2 linked regions of the Myxosarcina sp. GI1 genome follow. The protein of the gene in region 1 binds, or shares a complex with, the protein of each later gene. Links are inferred from orthologs where the notes say so. Each region holds a gene or a part of one and is shown on either strand. Other genes may lie near its edges.

Region 1 (8,982 bases):
CTCAGTCAAAACCAACTTAAAGGACTTTTAGTAACACATCAATGTTACCAAGCGCGGCAGTGGCAACAAAACGAAATAGAGCTATTAATTCGTTTGGCAGACCAAATTGGGGTAGCTATATCTCAAGCGCAACTACTCAATCATCTTGAAGAATCGGTAGCAGAACGTACTATTGAGTTAACTACTATTAATAGTCTGTTGCAAGAAGAAATAAGCGAACGCAAGCAAACCGAAGCCGCTTTAAGAGAAAATCAGCAAAAGCTGGCGGGAATTTTAGACAATGCCGATGAGGCAATTATTTCTATTGACGAACGACAGCAGATTCAAATGTTCAATCAAGGTGCAGAGAAAATTTTTGGCTATCTAGCCTGCGAAATCATCGGACAGTCATTAGATTTGCTTTTGCCCCAAGCTTACCGCCAGATACACAGGCAACACGTTAAGAAGTTTGGCAACTCTTTAGAGTCAGCACGCTCAATAGACGAACGAAGCAGCAAGGTATTTGGACTGCGTAAAAATGGCGAAGAATTTCCTGCCGAGGCTTCAATTGCTAAATTATCCACTCGCGAGGGAATGCTGTTCACAGTCATGATTAAAGATGTTACCGAACGCCTGCAGGCTAAAGAAAAACTAGAAGCTTCTCAAGCATTACTGGCTAAAGCCGAAAAAATTGCCAAGATTGGTAGTTGGGAATACGATTCGATCGCTCGACAAATAAGTTGGTCGGAAGAACTGTTTATAATTTTAGGATTTAGCGACAGTCGCTCCATACCACCTTGCACGGAAGTTATATCTCGCATTCATCCAGATGACTGTCTGCTGGTGACAAATACTCTTCAGAAAGGACATAGAAATGGCGAACCCTGGCAATTTAACTTTCGCTGGTTGTTACCTAACGGTAAAATAAAATATTTTGAATCGAGAGGCGAGCCTACTACTGATAGTCGAGGCAAACTGCTCAAAGTTTGGGGAACAATTATTGATATCAGCGATCGCATTCAGGCAGAAAAAATCCTCCAGCGCAGTGAGGAACAGCTAAACCTGATTACTAATGCTCTGCCAATTTTAATTGCTTATATCAACGACCGACAGTGCTATCGCTATAACAACCGTACCTACGAAACCTGGTTTGGCAAACCCCGTTCTGCCTTGCTGGGACTTCATATTAGAGAGTTAGTCGGAGAAGCCACCTATCAACAAATGCTTCCCTATATCAAAACAGCTTTATCTGGAAAAGCGGTCACTTTTGAACTTCAGTCCCTTGGGGAAAGCGGCAATAGCTATTGGCTGAATAATACTTATATTCCCGATTTTGATGCAGACGGCGAGGTCAAAGGATTTTTTTCCATGACTGAAGATATTAGCGATCGCAAAGCAATAGAAAAGATGAAAAGTGAGTTTATTTCGGTTGCCAGTCACGAAATGCGAACTCCTCTAACTTCGATTCATGGGATAATTAAATTATTATGTGCCAATCGTTTGGGCGAACTTTCCGATTTGGGAAGAGAAATGGCAACCCTGGCTTTGAGGAATAGCGAACGTCTGGTGCGTCTGGTTAACGATCTTCTCGATCTCGAACGTATGGAGTCGGGAAAAGATCGGCTCGAATGCCAACAGTGTAATAGTGCCGAGTTGATCGAGCAGGCAATAACTACTATAGAATCAATGGCTCGGGAACATGAAGTCGTTATTGAAACTAACGTTCCCTCGATTGAACTCTGGGTCGATCGCGATCGCATCCTTCAAACAACTATTAACATCCTTAGTAACGCAATTAAGTTTTCAGCTGCCAACTCTAAAGTATTAGTAACTGTCAAACTACAAGGTAATGAAGTATTATTTGCAGTTAAAGATCGAGGTAGAGGAATTCCCGCAGATAAATTGGAAACTATTTTTGAACGTTTTCAACAAGTAGACGCTTCGGATTCCCGCCAAAAAGGCGGTACTGGCTTGGGTTTGGCTATTTGCCGTCACATTGTCGAACAACATGGCGGCAAAATTTGGGTGAAAAGTGTTTATGGTCGAGGCAGCACTTTTTTCTTTACTTTACCTCAACTAAAAAACCCTTCGTAAACTTTCAATAGCAATATTTCAACCGCAATCGACTTTTACTTCCGAAGAACATGGGTGCTAAACGTATTTTATTTATTGACGATGAAGAAGACATCAAAATTTTAGCTGGTTTTTGTCTCAAGACCGAAGCTGACTGGGAGATGCTGACGGCAGCTAATGGTATTGAAGGAATAGCAATTGCCGAAACCGAACAGCCAGATGCCATTTTGCTAGATGCCATGATGCCAAAACTCGATGGGTTGCAAACTTTAAATCTGCTACAAAATAACCCTAAAACCAAGCATATTCCCACGATTTTTATTACTGCTAAAGCTCAAGCCAGCGATCGCAGCCGCTTTTACGCTGCTGGTGCTAAAGGTGTAATTCTCAAACCATTTGATTCTCTAACTTTGGCAAGTCAGATTTCTGGATTTCTTGGTTGGTAGCAAAACAATTACAATTTATTAATTTTTACATCTATAATTTTATTGATATTTTAGAATAAAAAGTTTTTTAAAAAACTATAGTCTAGAACATTTTGCGCTATACAAAATCTTCGTATTTATAAACTTCTTCACAAGTTCTTTAGATTTAAAATTTATGATTTAAATTAGCTTGAAGCAAGTTTAACGCGACAAAATTCGAGCGATCGCTTAAGGGATCGTAAAAATTACTAGCAAACCAAGTTCGATATAAAACAAAATTTGCTGGAGCTATGACTTTAAAATCAAATGCGATCGAGCTATTTAAATTAACTTAAAGCGGATAAAAAAATGAAAACTCATCCTATTTGTCCCAATTGTTCTGGTACTATGCTACATCACTTTGGTAGTCATCGTGAGTACTGGTTTTGTCGTAGATGTTGGCAAGAAATGCCAGATTTAGAAACCATCATCGAAAACAAATATTATCCTCAAAAACAAATAGTTAATTTATCCATTGGCTTATCAAATAAAAACCAGCCAGTATCTGTATAGGCGTTGCCGCTTGAAGTGATGACGTTTCATAAGCTAAAGCCTAAAGCCTTGTCTTAAAAGGACGGTAAATTAGACTTCTTGCATAAATATACTTTTTCGATACTAGTTTTTGATTTCAGACACAGCCCTTCGGAGAAGGGCAAATATAGAGGCTATTGCTTCAAAGCCGCGCAGTCTGGAGGGCATGACGTATGCGCGGGCGGCACAAGGGCTCGAACACAGCGCGTTCGCGCATACGCCGCAAAGCGTCTTTGAGCCGTTAGGCTCTGTTTCAAGCCACGCGCCCTTGCGTATGCGCTGTGACTTCAGACTTCATACCCAACCAAGTTTGATGATTCGTGCGAGAGGTCTATTATTGCGGCATCAACTGCTGGAGTCGCTGTGGTTCTTCTCCCAACCACTGAGGATTTTGGGCAGTGCTATCAAAAATAGAAGAAGTTTTAAATGGCTCGAATTCTCCCGTCGCCGCTGCCTCAGCGGTTTTATCTAACAACGATTGCACCTGCTTTTCGTCCATTGACTCGAAGGTGCGTACCGCTTCAAATGCCTGGTCGAGAATTTCCATACTATCGATACCCGTTATTACCACTGAAGTAGGTAGATTGAGGGCGTAATGCAGACATTCAATAGGAGTAGCGGTATTAGAGCGTAACAGAATCCCGTTTGCCATAGTTTTCATCGCCAATATTCCAATATTTTGCTCGACCAATTCTGGAACGACTAGCTGGGCGAAACTTCGGTAGTGGGCATCCATTACGTTCAAAGGCATTTGTACCGTATCAAACTTAAAGCCTTGTTTCGCTGCTACTTCAAGCATATGTAAGTGTATCTGAGGATCTTTGTGTCCCGTAAATCCAATGTAGCGCAGCTTGCCAGCTTCTTTTGCTTCAATAAAAGCTTCGTTTGCGCCTCCCTCATCAAATACTCGATGGGGATCTTCGTAGCGAATAATTTCGTGGTGCTGTACGAGATCGATGCAGTCTACCTGTAGACGCCTCAAAGACTCGTCTATTTGCTTGGCGGCTTCTTGCTTGGAACGACCATCAATTTTGGTCATTAAAAAGACTTTTTCGCGATAGCCGTCACGAAGGGCTTTGCCCATTCGCTTTTCGCTAATTCCATCATTGTAATCCCAGCTATTATCCATAAAAGTAATGCCGCGATCGATCGCCGAACGAATAATTTTGAGGCTTAGTTGCTCGTCAACTTTATCTAAACCGAGATGCCAACCGCCAAGTCCGATAACAGAAACTTTCTCGCCCGTGTTACCTAGTTCTCGATATAGCATTGAGGAATTTTGGGAATTAGCTGGCATATTTTTCTCTAATTTTAAAATCTACTATTATTTGATTAAATTAGAAAAATTCAATATATGGTATCCCCCTAAAGGTTGAGTGGTCTGGTAATTTGCTAGAGAAAAAAATATCGACAATTGAAAGCTGTAGTCTGCCACACATCTAAAGACAGGAAAAAAAGTTATCTGTAGAATAGGTAAATGAGCGATTGATGTAGTAAGGAGTTAACTATGACCAATATTGCTGTCATTGACTATGACATGGGCAATCTTCATTCTGCTTGTAAAGGCTTAGAAAAAGCAGGAGCAACTCCTACTATTACTGATTCTGCCGCAAAAATACTTAATGCAGATGCGGTGGTTTTGCCAGGAGTTGGGGCATTCGATCCTGCGATGCGGCATCTTAGAGAGCGGAATTTAGAAGCACCAATCAAACAGGCGATCGCCCAGGGAAAACCGTTTTTGGGTATTTGTTTGGGTTTGCAAATTCTTTTTGAGGGTTCTGAGGAAGGAACAGAATCTGGCTTGGGTATTGTTGCGGGAATGGTACGGCACTTTAAAAGAGAACCAGAAATTACTATTCCCCACATGGGTTGGAATCAACTAGACTTGATACAGCCCCAGCTTCCCCTTTGGCAGCAGTTAAACCCAAATCCCTACGTTTATTTCGTTCATTCTTTTTATGTCGATCCGCTAGATTCTAGTATAAATGCCGCAACCGTAACTCACGGTACGCAAACGGTCACTGCGGCGATCGCTCGCGATAATTTAATGGCGGTTCAATTTCACCCCGAAAAGTCTTCAGATAACGGGCTGCAAATTCTATCAAACTTCGTGGCTTTAGTAGAACAGTATCAGATGGTTAGTAGCGTATAGCAGTTATTGGCTAAATAAGACAAATTGCGATCGCGTTTTTATAGCTAAAATTCTTTTATTTATTTGCTCGTAGAAAGTTTTTCTGCGAAGAGCTACAGCATAACCTAATGTAACTTAATATAAGTTTCAGCTTGTCTGACAGCTAAAATAACAAACGCCAGCCATAGCAAAGCAATTGCCAGTCCTGCAATTAGATCGCTGGGCCAATGTGCGCCAAGCACCAACCGCGACATCGAAATTAAACCAATCCAGACTAAAGCGAAAACAATAACAATTAATCGCTCTAACCAACTATGGGAAGATCGAAACCAAAGATAAAATAAAAAACCATAGACTACAGTTACTACAACCGCATGTCCAGATGGAAAAGAGTGTAACCCTGGTGCAGCTAGACCGTTGGCAATTAAATTGGGGCGATCGCGATTCCAAATTCCCCAACCAACCCAAACGATAGCAAATTGTAGCACGTAGGCGATCGCTGTCGTCGCTGCAATTAACGGTCGCGAAAACCAAGAAGTTAGAGCAGCAAAAGCAATTACTACTGGTAGCATACCCACTAAATTTCCTGGAGATTGCCAGGTAACACCTTTGTTAAAACTCATAGGAAAGTGTTTGTCGATTTTTAAGAGCATTTGCTCGTCCCACGCTTGTAGACCTTCTGCGCTCATTGCCCAACGAGTTGCTACAAACATAATTAGCATACATATCCCCAAACCAACTGCTAGAGTAATAGCCCAACGCTGCCAGGCTTTAGCAGGAATTGCTTTTGCCGAATGCCAAAATCTTTGAGTAACGTCTGTTGCTGTTCGAGCAATGAGCCATTGGTATTGTCTTGCGGACATAATCTTAAAAAACAAATTATATTTTGGTAGTTATCAACAAGGTATTGACTGTAACAACAATGTTTCTAAATTTTTATCTTTTGCAATCAATAGCGACGTTAAACCTAAATATTGAGGCGACCAGTAGTAAATAGTTGATAACCTCCGAAAAAACAAGCTAAAGATAGGACGAATTGCCATAAGCTCGTAGGATTTAAAATAGCTCTACTGCTGGCAAAAATTAGTAAAATTCCAATGCATATTGCTATACCACTCAAAAATTTGTTTCTTTAAAACAAAAAACATTAAAACACCTGCTGTGAGAAACCAAATAGAAGCATCAGCAGCTATACCACGCCACCAATATGGATAAGAATTAGTTGAAAAATAAATATTTTGCCCTAAAAAATATATCCCTAATAGTAATAAAGCTAAACCAACCAACCTAATCAACAATCCCATGTTCTTAAATATATGCGTTTTACAATTTTAGATTTCCCAAATAAGTAAACATATCGAACAGATAGCAAGTCTAAAGCATAGTTTGGTTAATCAAAGCAGCTCTAACTATAGGGAGTTCGCTTCAACAGGTCGTGTATCTCGGACTTACTTTGTCTTTTCTAGTCGCTTAAGATTTTTCAATTTCTGCAACGGCAAAAGTAATAGTATTTTGACCCATAGTTGCGTCGAGGCGATCGATACTTTTCATCAACCGTTACTGTTTGTCTTAATTTTTTGCAGGACAAGTAATATCTACAAGAAGAACAAATATGTTGTACGTATTACTCGTAAAAATGCTACTAGCTTCAACCAGTGGCAACCACACCGAGTGCCATAGATTTAGCGTAAGTTAAATAAAGCCAATAAAGCATAAAAAACATTTAAAATAAGCCAATATTTTTTATTTATTATCAAAATCATTTTTTTGCATAATTTTTCTCCTTCGATCGTATAGAAATACAGAACAAAACAAATCAACTTAAAACAGGAGAAAAAAACAATGGGAACTTACTACGGTAACAACAAAAACAATGTAATCGAAGGCAGCAAGCACGACGACTATATTTATGGATACAAAGGCGACGATTACTTATATGGAGATAAAGGTCATGATTGGTTAGATGGAGGTAAGGATCATGATTGGTTAGAGGGTGGTAAAGGCGATGATTATCTCTACGGAGATAAAGGCGACGATTACTTATACGGAGATAAAGGTCATGATTGGTTAGATGGAGGTAAAGGTCATGACAATCTCTACGGAGGTAAAGGCGATGATTATCTCTACGGAGACAAGGGGCATGATTGGTTAGATGGAGGTAAAGGCGATGATTACTTAGATGGAGGTAAAGGCGATGATTATCTTTACGGAGGTAAAGGCGATGATTATCTCTACGGAGGTAAAGGGGCTGATACCTTTAGCTTCTATGAACTTGATGAAGGAATTGATACAATCGCAGACTTTAATTGGCAAGAAGGAGATATTATTGAGATAGACTCTTATGGTTTTGGAGCTTCTTCAACTCACGAATTTGAATACGATTATCACACTGGTGCTTTATCGTTTGATGGAACTCAATTCGCTACTTTAGAAAATGTGCCTAACGATTTTGCTACTGACTTAGATATTGTTTTATTTTAAAACTACACAATAATACAAAGCCTTGTCGAATTTACTAACTAAAATCGTTATTTTGGCTTATATTAGTCGCTAATTTAGCCCTGTAAGTTGCCTTATGGGGCTATTTTGTTATCTTACTCTCAATCCTAAAAAGCTTATTTTTCAAGGATATTGGCAATTTCTTTTAAATAAACTCCTTCTAATAACTCTCCCGACTCTAATTCGTATTGTTCGAGTAAACCTTGGCGTTTGATAGTTATTTGATTGTCTTGCTTGATTACTATAGTTGAGTCGGTAAAAACATCGCGAGCTAACATCATTTCGGTTTCAGAAGGATTGTCTAATACCACTAAATCGCTGCCATAGTAAAACATTCCTTCTCTTTCTAATTCTTCTTCATCGTATTCAGCAATTAAAATATTTAGTTTGGGGTTGCGTAGCAAATTGAGAATGTTGCAGTTGTAGTAACGATTGAGTACTTTTTCAGAGCGATTGATTAAAATACCTTCGCGACATACCGCACCTACTACCCAATCAGGATGAAAAGTCAAAATGCGATCGCTCAACTTTTGTAACTCTCGCAGAGTAACGCGATTGAAGGTAACAATGGGAATCCTGGCATCATCACCAGACTTGAAAAAGGTTTCTAAAATACGAGAAGTAACATCAACTGGTTCGCCGATCGCAGGATTGAGGTGCATATAAACTCCAGGAGCGGCGTTAATTTCAATAATACCAAAATTACCTTCTTTCCAGGAAACCGAAATATCTTTAGTAATCACATCGATTCCCAGACAGGTCAGGCGAAAATGCTGGGCGATGTCTTGCGCCAAAATAATATTATCGGGGTGAACTCGATTGGTGGCATCAATACTAAATCCTCCCGAAGAGAGATTGGCAACTTTACGCAAGTATACGGCGCGATCGCGATCGACAACGCTATCTAAGTCTAAATTTTGCTCTTCTAAATAACGGTGCATCGCTTCATCGGTTTGAATTTTACCCATCGGCGAGGTAGGCGTGTCGCTCCGCTGAGACGAACGATTTTCCCGTTCGATTAATTCGCCAATTGTACTGATTCCATCTCCAATTACAAAAGCTGGTTGTCGTTCGATCGCGGCAACAAATCTACCATTGACGCAGAGTAGGCGAAAATCATGTCCCGCGATGCTATTTTCGATAATAATACTGGCTCGTTCTTCTTCTGGTACGGAAGCTACCGCACGTAAATAAGCTGTTTCTAATTCGACTTCGTTTTGCACGTCAGCAGTCACGCCAATTCCTTTATGACCAGAGACTGGTTTTACCGCCAGAGGATAGCCAAGTTCTGCCGCTACTTCTCCC
Region 2 (8,812 bases), on another replicon or contig:
AATCGGTCAAGGCATGGGTAATATAGTTTCTGGTTTATTTGGCGGCATGGCTGGTGCGGGTGCCACTATGGGTACGGTAGTTAATATTCAGGCAGGGGGAAGATCTGCTCTTTCAGGTTTGAGCCGAGCTATTATTTTGTTAGCCGTTGTCTTGGGACTGGGTCAATTCTTATCGGGTGTTCCTCTAGCAGTTTTAGCAGGTATTGCTTTCAAAGTCGGTCTTGATATTGTTGACTGGGGTTTTCTCAGACGCGCTCACCGCATTTCAGTCAAAACAACAATTATTATGTATGCAGTAATCCTGCTCACCGTCTTTGTTGACTTGATTGTCGCTGTAGGAGTTGGAGTTTTTGTCGCCAATATTCTAACTATCGAACGGCTTTCTAATCTAAGAGCAGACAGTGTCAAAGCTGTTACTTATGCCGATGAAGATATCGAACTCAACCCAGAAGAAAAAGAGTTATTAGAAAGAGCGAAAGGTCGAGTACTCTTATTCAAACTAAGCGGTCCAATGATTTTTGGAGTGGCAAAAGCTATTTCACGGCAACATAACTTAATTAATAATTTTCGAGCGTTAATTTTAGATTTAAGTGATGTTCCCATAATTGGCGTAACTTCTGCTTTAGCTTTAGAAAATGCCATTAGTGAAGCCATAGAAAAAGAGCGGCAAATATTTGTCGTCGGTGCTACGGGACAAACTGAAAGACGGTTGAAAAAATTAAGAGTGGTAGCAGAAATTCCTCCCGAAAATTTCTCAGGCGATCGCACCGAAACCCTCAGAAGAGCCGTATCTTATGTAGACACTCAGGGTGTTGCAAGTCAAGAGCCAAATACAGTTGATTTTCCTATGTCCAATTAAACAATTTAGCTGGTAAAGTTTTCCGTCCTCGGGTTAGAAGTTGTGGTTATTTTGTCGCCGTCAATACTCAGCGCACCTGCACCAACAGCTATCACCATTAACAATCCGCCAATTAAGCCAATGTTTTTGAGAAAATCATTGAGTTGACTGGGATCGGCAATAGGATTGTGAAAAACTAAAGTAGCAGGAATTAAAAAAATAATGAGTAAAATTGAGCCGATACGAACCTGATAGCCTAATAGCAGCGATAAACCACCAAGTATTTGAAAAATGACGGTAAAAGCTAACAAAACATTGGGGATGGGTAAGCCATTACCTGCCATCATTGCTACTGTTTGACCAAAACCTAATAGATGACTGATTCCTGCTTTGAGAAAAATTAAACAAAGACAGACGCGAGCCGCTAATGCTACGTATTTCATAATTTTAAATACCTCCAAAATTGTGTTTACAAACGAGATTGAAACTGTCTTGAATCTAAAAAATCTTTGGCATAAGAATTCTGATAAGCAAAAATTTGACGAACTCGACGTTCGCGAACTAAATAATCTCTAATCCAGCTAATTAATAGCGTCAGGCGATTAGAAGCCCCAGGCAAATAATATAAGTGTATAACCAACCACAACAACCACCCCATAAAGCCTTTTACGGGTATTTTGCCAAATAAATAAGCAACTCCAGCATTACGGGCAATAATTGCTGCCGTACCTTTATTAAAATAGTCAAACGGTTGGGGAGCCAGTCCTCTTAGCTGCCTTTTGAGATTGCGAGCGATCGCCGTACCCTGTTGAAGTGCTTCGGGAGCTACACCAACCAGAGGTTTGTTGTCTTGTTTGACAAAAGCGACATCGCCAACAGCATAAACTTCGGGATATTCTAGCAACTGTAAAGTCGATCGCACGCAAATTTTAGCTTTTTTAGCTGTTGCTAATTGGGACTCGTCATTAGGTAAATTAGCTTCTACTCCTGCCGTCCAAACCACCGCAGCAGTTTCAATAGTAATTCCATCATTTAGTTCTACTGCTCCAGGCAGTACCGAACTAACGCGACTATTTAAATGAACTTTTACTCCGCGACGGCGTAGCTGCCGACAAGTGTAATTACCTAAAGCTTTGGGATAACCTGCTAGCAATCGATCGCCAGAATGAATCAAAAATAATCGCAGTTGGCTTAAATCGAGTTTGGGATAATCTTTGGCTAGAGTTTCTGTTATTAGTTCGATTGAGGCTCCTGCTAATTCTACTCCTGTAGGACCACCGCCAACTATAACTATAGTTAATAACTGCTGCTTTCGATCCAAGTCACTTTCGTAGGCGGCTCGCTCGATATTTCTCAACAGGCGATCGCGCAATCTAACCGCATCTTCTAAAGTTCGCAGGGGTAAAGAATATTGCGGCGCACCTTCTACACCCAAATATTTGGTTTGGCTTCCCGTAGCTAACACTAAATAATCATAAGTTACATCGAGGCGATCGGTATGAATAACCTTATTTTCAAAATCTATATTTTCTACCTCCGCTAGTAAAAAACGAGCGTTGGAAATATGGTGCAAAGCGCGACGCAGGGGATAGGCAATAATCTCTGGGGAAATAAAACCCGTAGCAACCTGATAGAGTAAAGGTACAAACGTATGGTAGTTGTGGCGATCGATTAGCAAAATATCTGCATTAGAGCGAGCTAACTTTTGTACGGCTCTCAAACCTGCAAAACCAGCACCAATTACGACTATTTTGGGTTTTTTACTTAACACGAGTACTGTATATATTCAAGCTTCAAATTATTCCCAACTAAACGTAAACTAGCTTTGAAATTAAAAGATTTTAATACTTGCATTTAATTATTACGCTGACATTTTGTTATTGCTCTCTATCTTGAGTAATAGATCGCAGCGATCGAGGGAGACAATTTGAAATTTGACCGATAACAACAAAATTAATCCCAAAAATTTGAATAAGTTGTAATTTTTGATAGTACGATATTTAAAATTAGATTATTTGAATACAATTGCGCTGGCAAAGACCTATATGATTCCTCTCAAGGATGTCAATCCGACAAAAATTACTCCTTACGTTACTTATTCTCTAATTGCTATTAATGTTGTAGCTTTTATTTACGAACTGACTTTGACTCCCCAGCAGTTAGATACTTTTTTTCATTCATTTGCAATTGTGCCAAAAGAGTTAACTGCTAGCTTTAATGGGGTCGAGCTAAATTCAGGCATACCAGAGATACTAACTCCAGTTACCTCGCAGTTTTTACACGCAGGCTTTGCTCATATTGCCTTTAATATGCTTTTTTTATATATTTTTGGCAATAATGTTGAAGAGCAGTTGGGTAGAGCTAAATATCTGTTTTTTTATCTCGCCTGTGGGGTTTTAGCTGGTTTATCGCAATGGTTTTTTTCGGCGATGTCTGATGTTCCCTCACTAGGTGCGAGTGGCGCGATTGCAGGAGTTATGGGAGCATATATATTAAAGTTTCCTCAAGCCAAAGTGATAACTTTGGTTCCTTTGGGTTTTTTCTTTCCAGTCTTTAGAATTCCTGCGGTTTATTTTCTTGGATTCTGGTTTCTCGAACAAGCACTTAACGGTATTACTTCTTTTGAAGTTCAAGCCAGTGTGGGCATGGAAAACGGGGGAGTAGCCTATTGGGCGCACGCTGGAGGTTTTATCTTTGGCGCGATTTTAGGACCAATATTAGGATTGTTCTCTAAATCGGAACAAAATTACGACCAGTTAGTTGACAATTAATGAGCGATCGCGAATACTAAGTTTTTAAGTATAAATGTAGCTGGATCATGCTAGCAAAAAGAATATTACCCTGTTTGGACGTTAACGCAGGACGAGTAGTTAAAGGCGTTAACTTTGTCGATCTTAAAGATGCTGGCGATCCTGTAGAGTTAGCCAAAGTTTATAACGATGCTGGGGCTGATGAATTGGTTTTTCTCGATATTACAGCGACACACGAAGACAGAGGCACGATTATAGATGTAGTTTACCGCACTGCCGAACAGGTGTTTATACCTCTAACCGTAGGTGGCGGTATCAGTTCGCTAGAACATATCAAAAATTTATTAAGAGCAGGAGCCGATAAAGTTAGTATCAACTCCGCCGCAGTTCGCGATCCCGATTTGATCGATCGCGGTAGCGACCGCTTTGGCAAACAGTGTATTGTGGTGGCAATAGACGCTAGGAGGCGTGACAATCCGAGCAATCCAGGTTGGGATGTTTACGTGCGTGGTGGTAGAAAAAATACGGGAATCGATGCTCTAGAATGGGCAAAAGAGGTGGAAACCAGGGGAGCGGGCGAACTACTGGTTACTAGTATGGATGCCGACGGTACGCGAGCTGGCTACGATCTAGATTTAACTAGTGCGATCGCTAGTTCGGTTGAAATTCCAGTGATTGCTTCGGGTGGTGCGGGTAATTGCCAACATATTTTTGAAGCTTTTAGCAGGGGTAAAGCTGAAGCCGCTTTACTTGCTTCGCTACTGCACTATAGGGAACTGACAGTGAAAGAGGTTAAAACATATCTGCAAGAACGTAACGTGTCAGTTAGAATTGTTTGATTCGGCAAAAGTTGTTCTGGCTACAGCACTTCTCGATCGCATAAGATACGCCTCGGTTATTTAGGCTTTGTATATGTTTCAGCCCTCTTTGCCCAAGTTTAATTGGTACCAAATTGATTTGCAATCTGCTGTATTTGTCAGCTACTCCTAAACAAAACTTTACATTCATCTCTAGCAAATCTTAAATTATTAGGAAACTATATGCTTTTGCAAAAAAATATGTACTAGAATAAACTTAAGTTTACGTTTCTTAAAAAATGCTGATTCCGATTCTCATATTTGATATTGCTTTGGTAGCTTGGTCGCTGCATTTATTGCAAGAAGCTTTAGATCGTAAAGAATTTTCTCTAATGCTGGCAGGAACTTTGGTAGCTGCTTCTGCTGCTGCTATGATGGTCGTTTATTTTATTATGGGCAGTTGTCTGAGCCGTATTGCCTGAGCTTGAAACCTGGTTTTTAATTTGTCGAACCAAGGCGATCGAATTAAATCGAATTAAAAAGAAGCTTCATTTCAATATTAACTAAGATTCGTAACTAAAATTAAGTTTATTAATAATTTAGTTGTATACAAAATTTAAGATAGTAGTATTTTTTATTTTTATAATTAAGTTTACTAAGTTAAAAACTCAATTATTATTTTTCAAATCTGCAATATTTTAAAATACTAAAAAGCTAGTAACTGTTACTAATTTCGATAAAATCTCACGCTATTAAGTCATTTTTATGAATTGGTATATATTATAAAATGACCTTGGCACCGCCCTTGCAAGAGTCTATACAGTAAGAGTTATTTATATTCAGCAGTTAGTTTTACCCTTGTCTATAAAGTTATTTAGTCTATCAGCTAAGTTGAGTTTTGTTCGACAATACTAAGCTGCTCCCATAATATACTAATTAAACGCTTTTAGTTAAAATAAGCGATGATGGAGCCGTTTATCCTATTAATCTAATCGCAGAGCGAGCGGTTAAAAAAATATCTCAAATTTTAGTAGTAGCAAGGCGATCGCCAGAATGAAAAAAAATCGTATTTTTTGGATAACTGCCTCTACAGGTACGATTCTCGACCGTATAACAAAATATTGGGTCGCTAACAACTTTAGCGATATTGGCGACACCGTCCCCTTATGGCAAGATGTATTTCATTTAACCTATGTTGTCAACACTGGTGCGGCTTTTAGTTTTTTTAGCGGTGGAGTTGGTTGGTTGCGCTGGCTATCGTTAATAGTAAGTGTAGGTTTGGTTATTTATGCCCTTAGCTCCCGATTGAGCAAAATCGAACAGCTAGGTTATGGGTTTATTTTGGCTGGAGCTTTTGGTAACGGAATCGACCGTTTTTTATTCGGTCATGTGGTGGATTTTCTTGATTTTCGTCTGATTAATTTTCCCGTGTTCAATGTAGCTGACATTGCAATTAACCTGGGGATATTATTTCTCTTGATTTACAGTTTTAGTAATCCTACAAACAACAAAGCGTAAACGTTGATTTTTGACTGTAGCTAGGCAAATTCTTGCTTTAGTTGTTCGATTGTTTGACTTAAAAGTGAAGTTTCCATCCAACCGACGTAACCTGCATAAAGACATTTTTCTCCTTCAGCTACATAAATGTGGTTTACCCCGAGAAGATTTTTCCAGGTACGAAGCGTAATTTTATGAGGAAAACTAATTACAACTTGCGACTTATGAAAGTCTTGATAGCTAGCATCAGTCATACCTGGAACTAACTGAAGTCTTTGAATCAATTTAGTTACTAAGTTGTCTGCGGGAGGTGGCGATATTTGGGGATTAGCCCAAAACTCTTTAATGACTGGTACTACCGCAGGATGCCACTTAAGGGCAGCGTGACCAATATCAGATAAAAGCACCAGTTTAGAATAGGCAAATTTGCTACTTTCTATCGTCACCATGCCATCATGACCCATACCCAAATCGCTAACTATCGAAAGAGTTGGAATCTTGCGAGCAATTGTTTCGGCAAGTTGGCGGCGATTTCTACCTAAATCTCCTGCAATAGCGATACCAATTCCAAAAGGGTCGATTCTGCGAGCTAAATCCGCACCGCTAATCGGTGAACCAATAACTACTAATGAATGTACCAAATGCCACCATTCTGGGTGAAGATTTAATACTTCCAGCCAAATCAGCCCCCCCATAGAATGACCGATGATTTTTATCGGTGTCTGAGGATAAACTTTGATGTTGCGAGCGGCAATTGTTTCTACTGCTGCGATTAAAGGTTTAATTCTAATTGAAGTCTGCCACCAGTTTAAGCTAGGAACGATCGCACGGGTATTAGTATTCGTCAAAGTATTAGCTAATTTTGCCATATCTCTACCAGTGTCTGCCCAGCCATGTTGAGCGAACAGCAAAAACTCGAAACGAGCCTGTCCTGTATTCATACTCTAGTTAGCTGTAACTTTTACTGGAAACTGCTTTTGGTTGGCAGGGTAACAGGCGGCAATAGTAGCTGCTAGTTCTTGCGGTCGATCGACTAAAAAATCGGGTTGAAACTCGGCTAAAATTTCTGCTGAGTTAAATCCCCAGCTTACCGCGACAACACCAATACGGCTTTTTCTCGCCGATCTGATGTCTCTAGTTTCATCACCTACATAGACAATCTGTTCTCGTTGCCACTGGTTATGTTTGATAATACGTTTGATAACTCGATGTTTGCCAAATATTGAAGTGCTTGAATAAATAAAATCGAACAAAAAATTTAGATTGTTTTTAGCCAAAAATAATTCGACGTTATGTTTGTCATTGGAAGTAACTATGCCCAAACTATAGCCGCGAGCTTTTAATTGGAACAAAACTCGCTCTATTCCCGTAATTGGCTTGAGTTTGGCAATTTCTTTAGATAACTCGTTGCGCACTCTCTTAACCAAGAACGGAATTTTAAACAAAGAAATTTCGGTTTTCTTGATGATTTCTCGCGAACTCAAGTTTTTTAATAATAATAATTCCTCTGGCTCTACAGGCTTGTAGCCAAATTCTGAAGATAGTTGATTGGTAATATCGGCAATAGCTTGATAGGTGTCGGCAATGGTACCGTCAAAGTCGAATAGAACTAACTTTGCTGTCATTAGATAGATAATATAGCTTGTCTTTAGTAAGAGAAAAAATACAATAAACTCTGATATTGTAATTATAAATACTAATATGAACAGTTCGAGTTTTTTTTGAAATTTATTTAAGAATTATTTGTTACGCTCTAAATTAGCCTTGGCATTGCGTCGCATCATCTTTGGCTTAATTCTTCTCAAGGCTGAGGCGCGAAAATGACGATCCCATTCTACTTGTGAGATTTGAGCTAATTCTGTTAGTTTGGGATTGATATTAGCAGAATAGGGCTGAAAATCTGCTATTTCTGTCTCTTTTGCAAATCTTTGATTCCAAGGACAAACATCTTGACAAATATCACAACCTGCTACCCAACCAGATAAGTTATTAGCGATCGCTGCTGGTAACTCTTCGTCACGATTTTCAATCGTATGATAGGCAATGCAGCGTTGGGCATCGACCACAAACGGCGAGACGATTGCCCCAGTAGGACAGGCATCGAGACAACGAGTACAGGTACCGCAATGTTGCGTATGAGGCGTATCTGGAGTTAACTCTAAATTAGTTAAAATTTCGCCTAAAAAAACCCAACTGCCATATTTTCGCGTAATTACATTACCATTTTTGGCAATCCAACCGATACCGCTGCGCTGCGCCCAAACTTTATCCTGTACGGGTCCAGTATCGACATAATAGCGAGCAATTACCCCATCTTCGTGCGATCGCAACCAGTTAGCTAAAGCCTTGAGCTTTTTGCCCATAACTTTGTGATAATCTCTACCCCAACCATAGCGAGAGATTTTAGCCTCTTCAGGTCGATTGGAATGTTGATGGGACGTGTAATAATTTAGAGCCACACAGATAAGCGATCGCGCTTCTGGCATTACCTCTCTAATATCTTTGCGTTTGGGATTTGCCATCCACTCCAAATCTGCATGATACCCCATTGCCAGCCAGGCTTGCAGGTGTTTGACTGCATTATCTTCATAACCATCTACAGCAGCTATTCCCACTAGATGAAAACCAAACGATTTGGCGGCAGCTTTAACTTGACTAGCGTTCAAATTCATAAATAACAATTTATTTTGGCTCGAGCTAGAAACGATTTTGAAACATTTTCGGTAAAAACTACAATTTCCGCCTACAATGGCGCAAGTAAGAGTATTTTGCCTGCTTGCCGAAGATGCTGAACTTTCAAATCCAGTCGGATAGCGATATTCCTGCTTCAAAACAACTATTTGCACAAATTCAATTTGCGATCGCTTCTGGTCAATATACCCCCGGTCATCGTTTACCAAGTACCAGACAATTAGCCATGATTACAGGAC

What was found.
Region 2: the proteins of hisH (region 1) and hisF are in contact, whole or in part, in a crystal structure (PDB 6RU0), measured with the Thermotoga maritima proteins. The link is inferred for Myxosarcina sp. GI1 from one-to-one orthologs. Residues at the interface, in WP_004080484.1 of Thermotoga maritima: Asn15, Arg18, Arg22, Arg117, Leu118, Pro119, His120, Met121, Gly122, Trp123, Asn124, Asn134, Gly135, Tyr136, Tyr138, Val140, Tyr158, Glu180, Lys181, Ser182, Ser183, Lys184, Ile185; in WP_004080486.1 of Thermotoga maritima: Met1, Leu2, Ala3, Arg5, Ser40, Glu41, Asp45, Glu46, Ala70, Glu71, Ile73, Asp74, Ile75, Pro76, Phe77, Asp98, Lys99, Ser122, Gln123, Glu161, Thr195, Leu196, Asn247, Arg249, Glu251.

What each region holds. Positions count from the first base shown.
Region 1 is NZ_JRFE01000019.1:209,249-218,230, forward strand. What follows is about bases 3,448-6,376. They hold hisH (imidazole glycerol phosphate synthase subunit HisH), read left to right. Parts: upstream 3,448-4,554; coding sequence 4,555-5,199; downstream 5,200-6,376. Other genes in these bases: KV40_RS15055 (aldo/keto reductase), read right to left, coding at 3,448-4,344; KV40_RS15065 (phosphatase PAP2 family protein), read right to left, coding at 5,304-6,041. Outside these bases: KV40_RS32195 (PAS domain S-box protein), read left to right, coding at 1-2,073; KV40_RS15045 (response regulator), read left to right, coding at 2,124-2,498; KV40_RS15050 (hypothetical protein), read left to right, coding at 2,826-3,029; more of KV40_RS15055, read right to left, coding at 3,382-3,447; KV40_RS15075 (calcium-binding protein), read left to right, coding at 7,021-7,659; KV40_RS15080 (cyanophycin synthetase), read right to left, coding at 7,794-8,982. UniProt on the Escherichia coli protein: IGPS catalyzes the conversion of PRFAR and glutamine to IGP, AICAR and glutamate. The HisH subunit catalyzes the hydrolysis of glutamine to glutamate and ammonia as part of the synthesis of IGP and AICAR.
Region 2 is NZ_JRFE01000024.1:277,598-286,409, forward strand. What follows is about bases 2,783-5,541. They hold hisF (imidazole glycerol phosphate synthase subunit HisF), read left to right. Parts: upstream 2,783-3,656; coding sequence 3,657-4,427; downstream 4,428-5,541. Other genes in these bases: KV40_RS18580 (rhomboid family intramembrane serine protease), read left to right, coding at 2,884-3,609; KV40_RS18590 (hypothetical protein), read left to right, coding at 4,685-4,867; lspA (signal peptidase II), read left to right, coding at 5,439-5,541. Outside these bases: KV40_RS18565 (SulP family inorganic anion transporter), read left to right, coding at 1-859; KV40_RS18570 (DoxX family protein), read right to left, coding at 865-1,284; KV40_RS18575 (NAD(P)/FAD-dependent oxidoreductase), read right to left, coding at 1,308-2,609; more of lspA, read left to right, coding at 5,542-5,903; KV40_RS18600 (alpha/beta fold hydrolase), read right to left, coding at 5,924-6,823; KV40_RS18605 (HAD-IA family hydrolase), read right to left, coding at 6,827-7,507; tRNA epoxyqueuosine(34) reductase QueG, read right to left, coding at 7,622-8,554; KV40_RS18615 (GntR family transcriptional regulator), read left to right, coding at 8,668-8,812.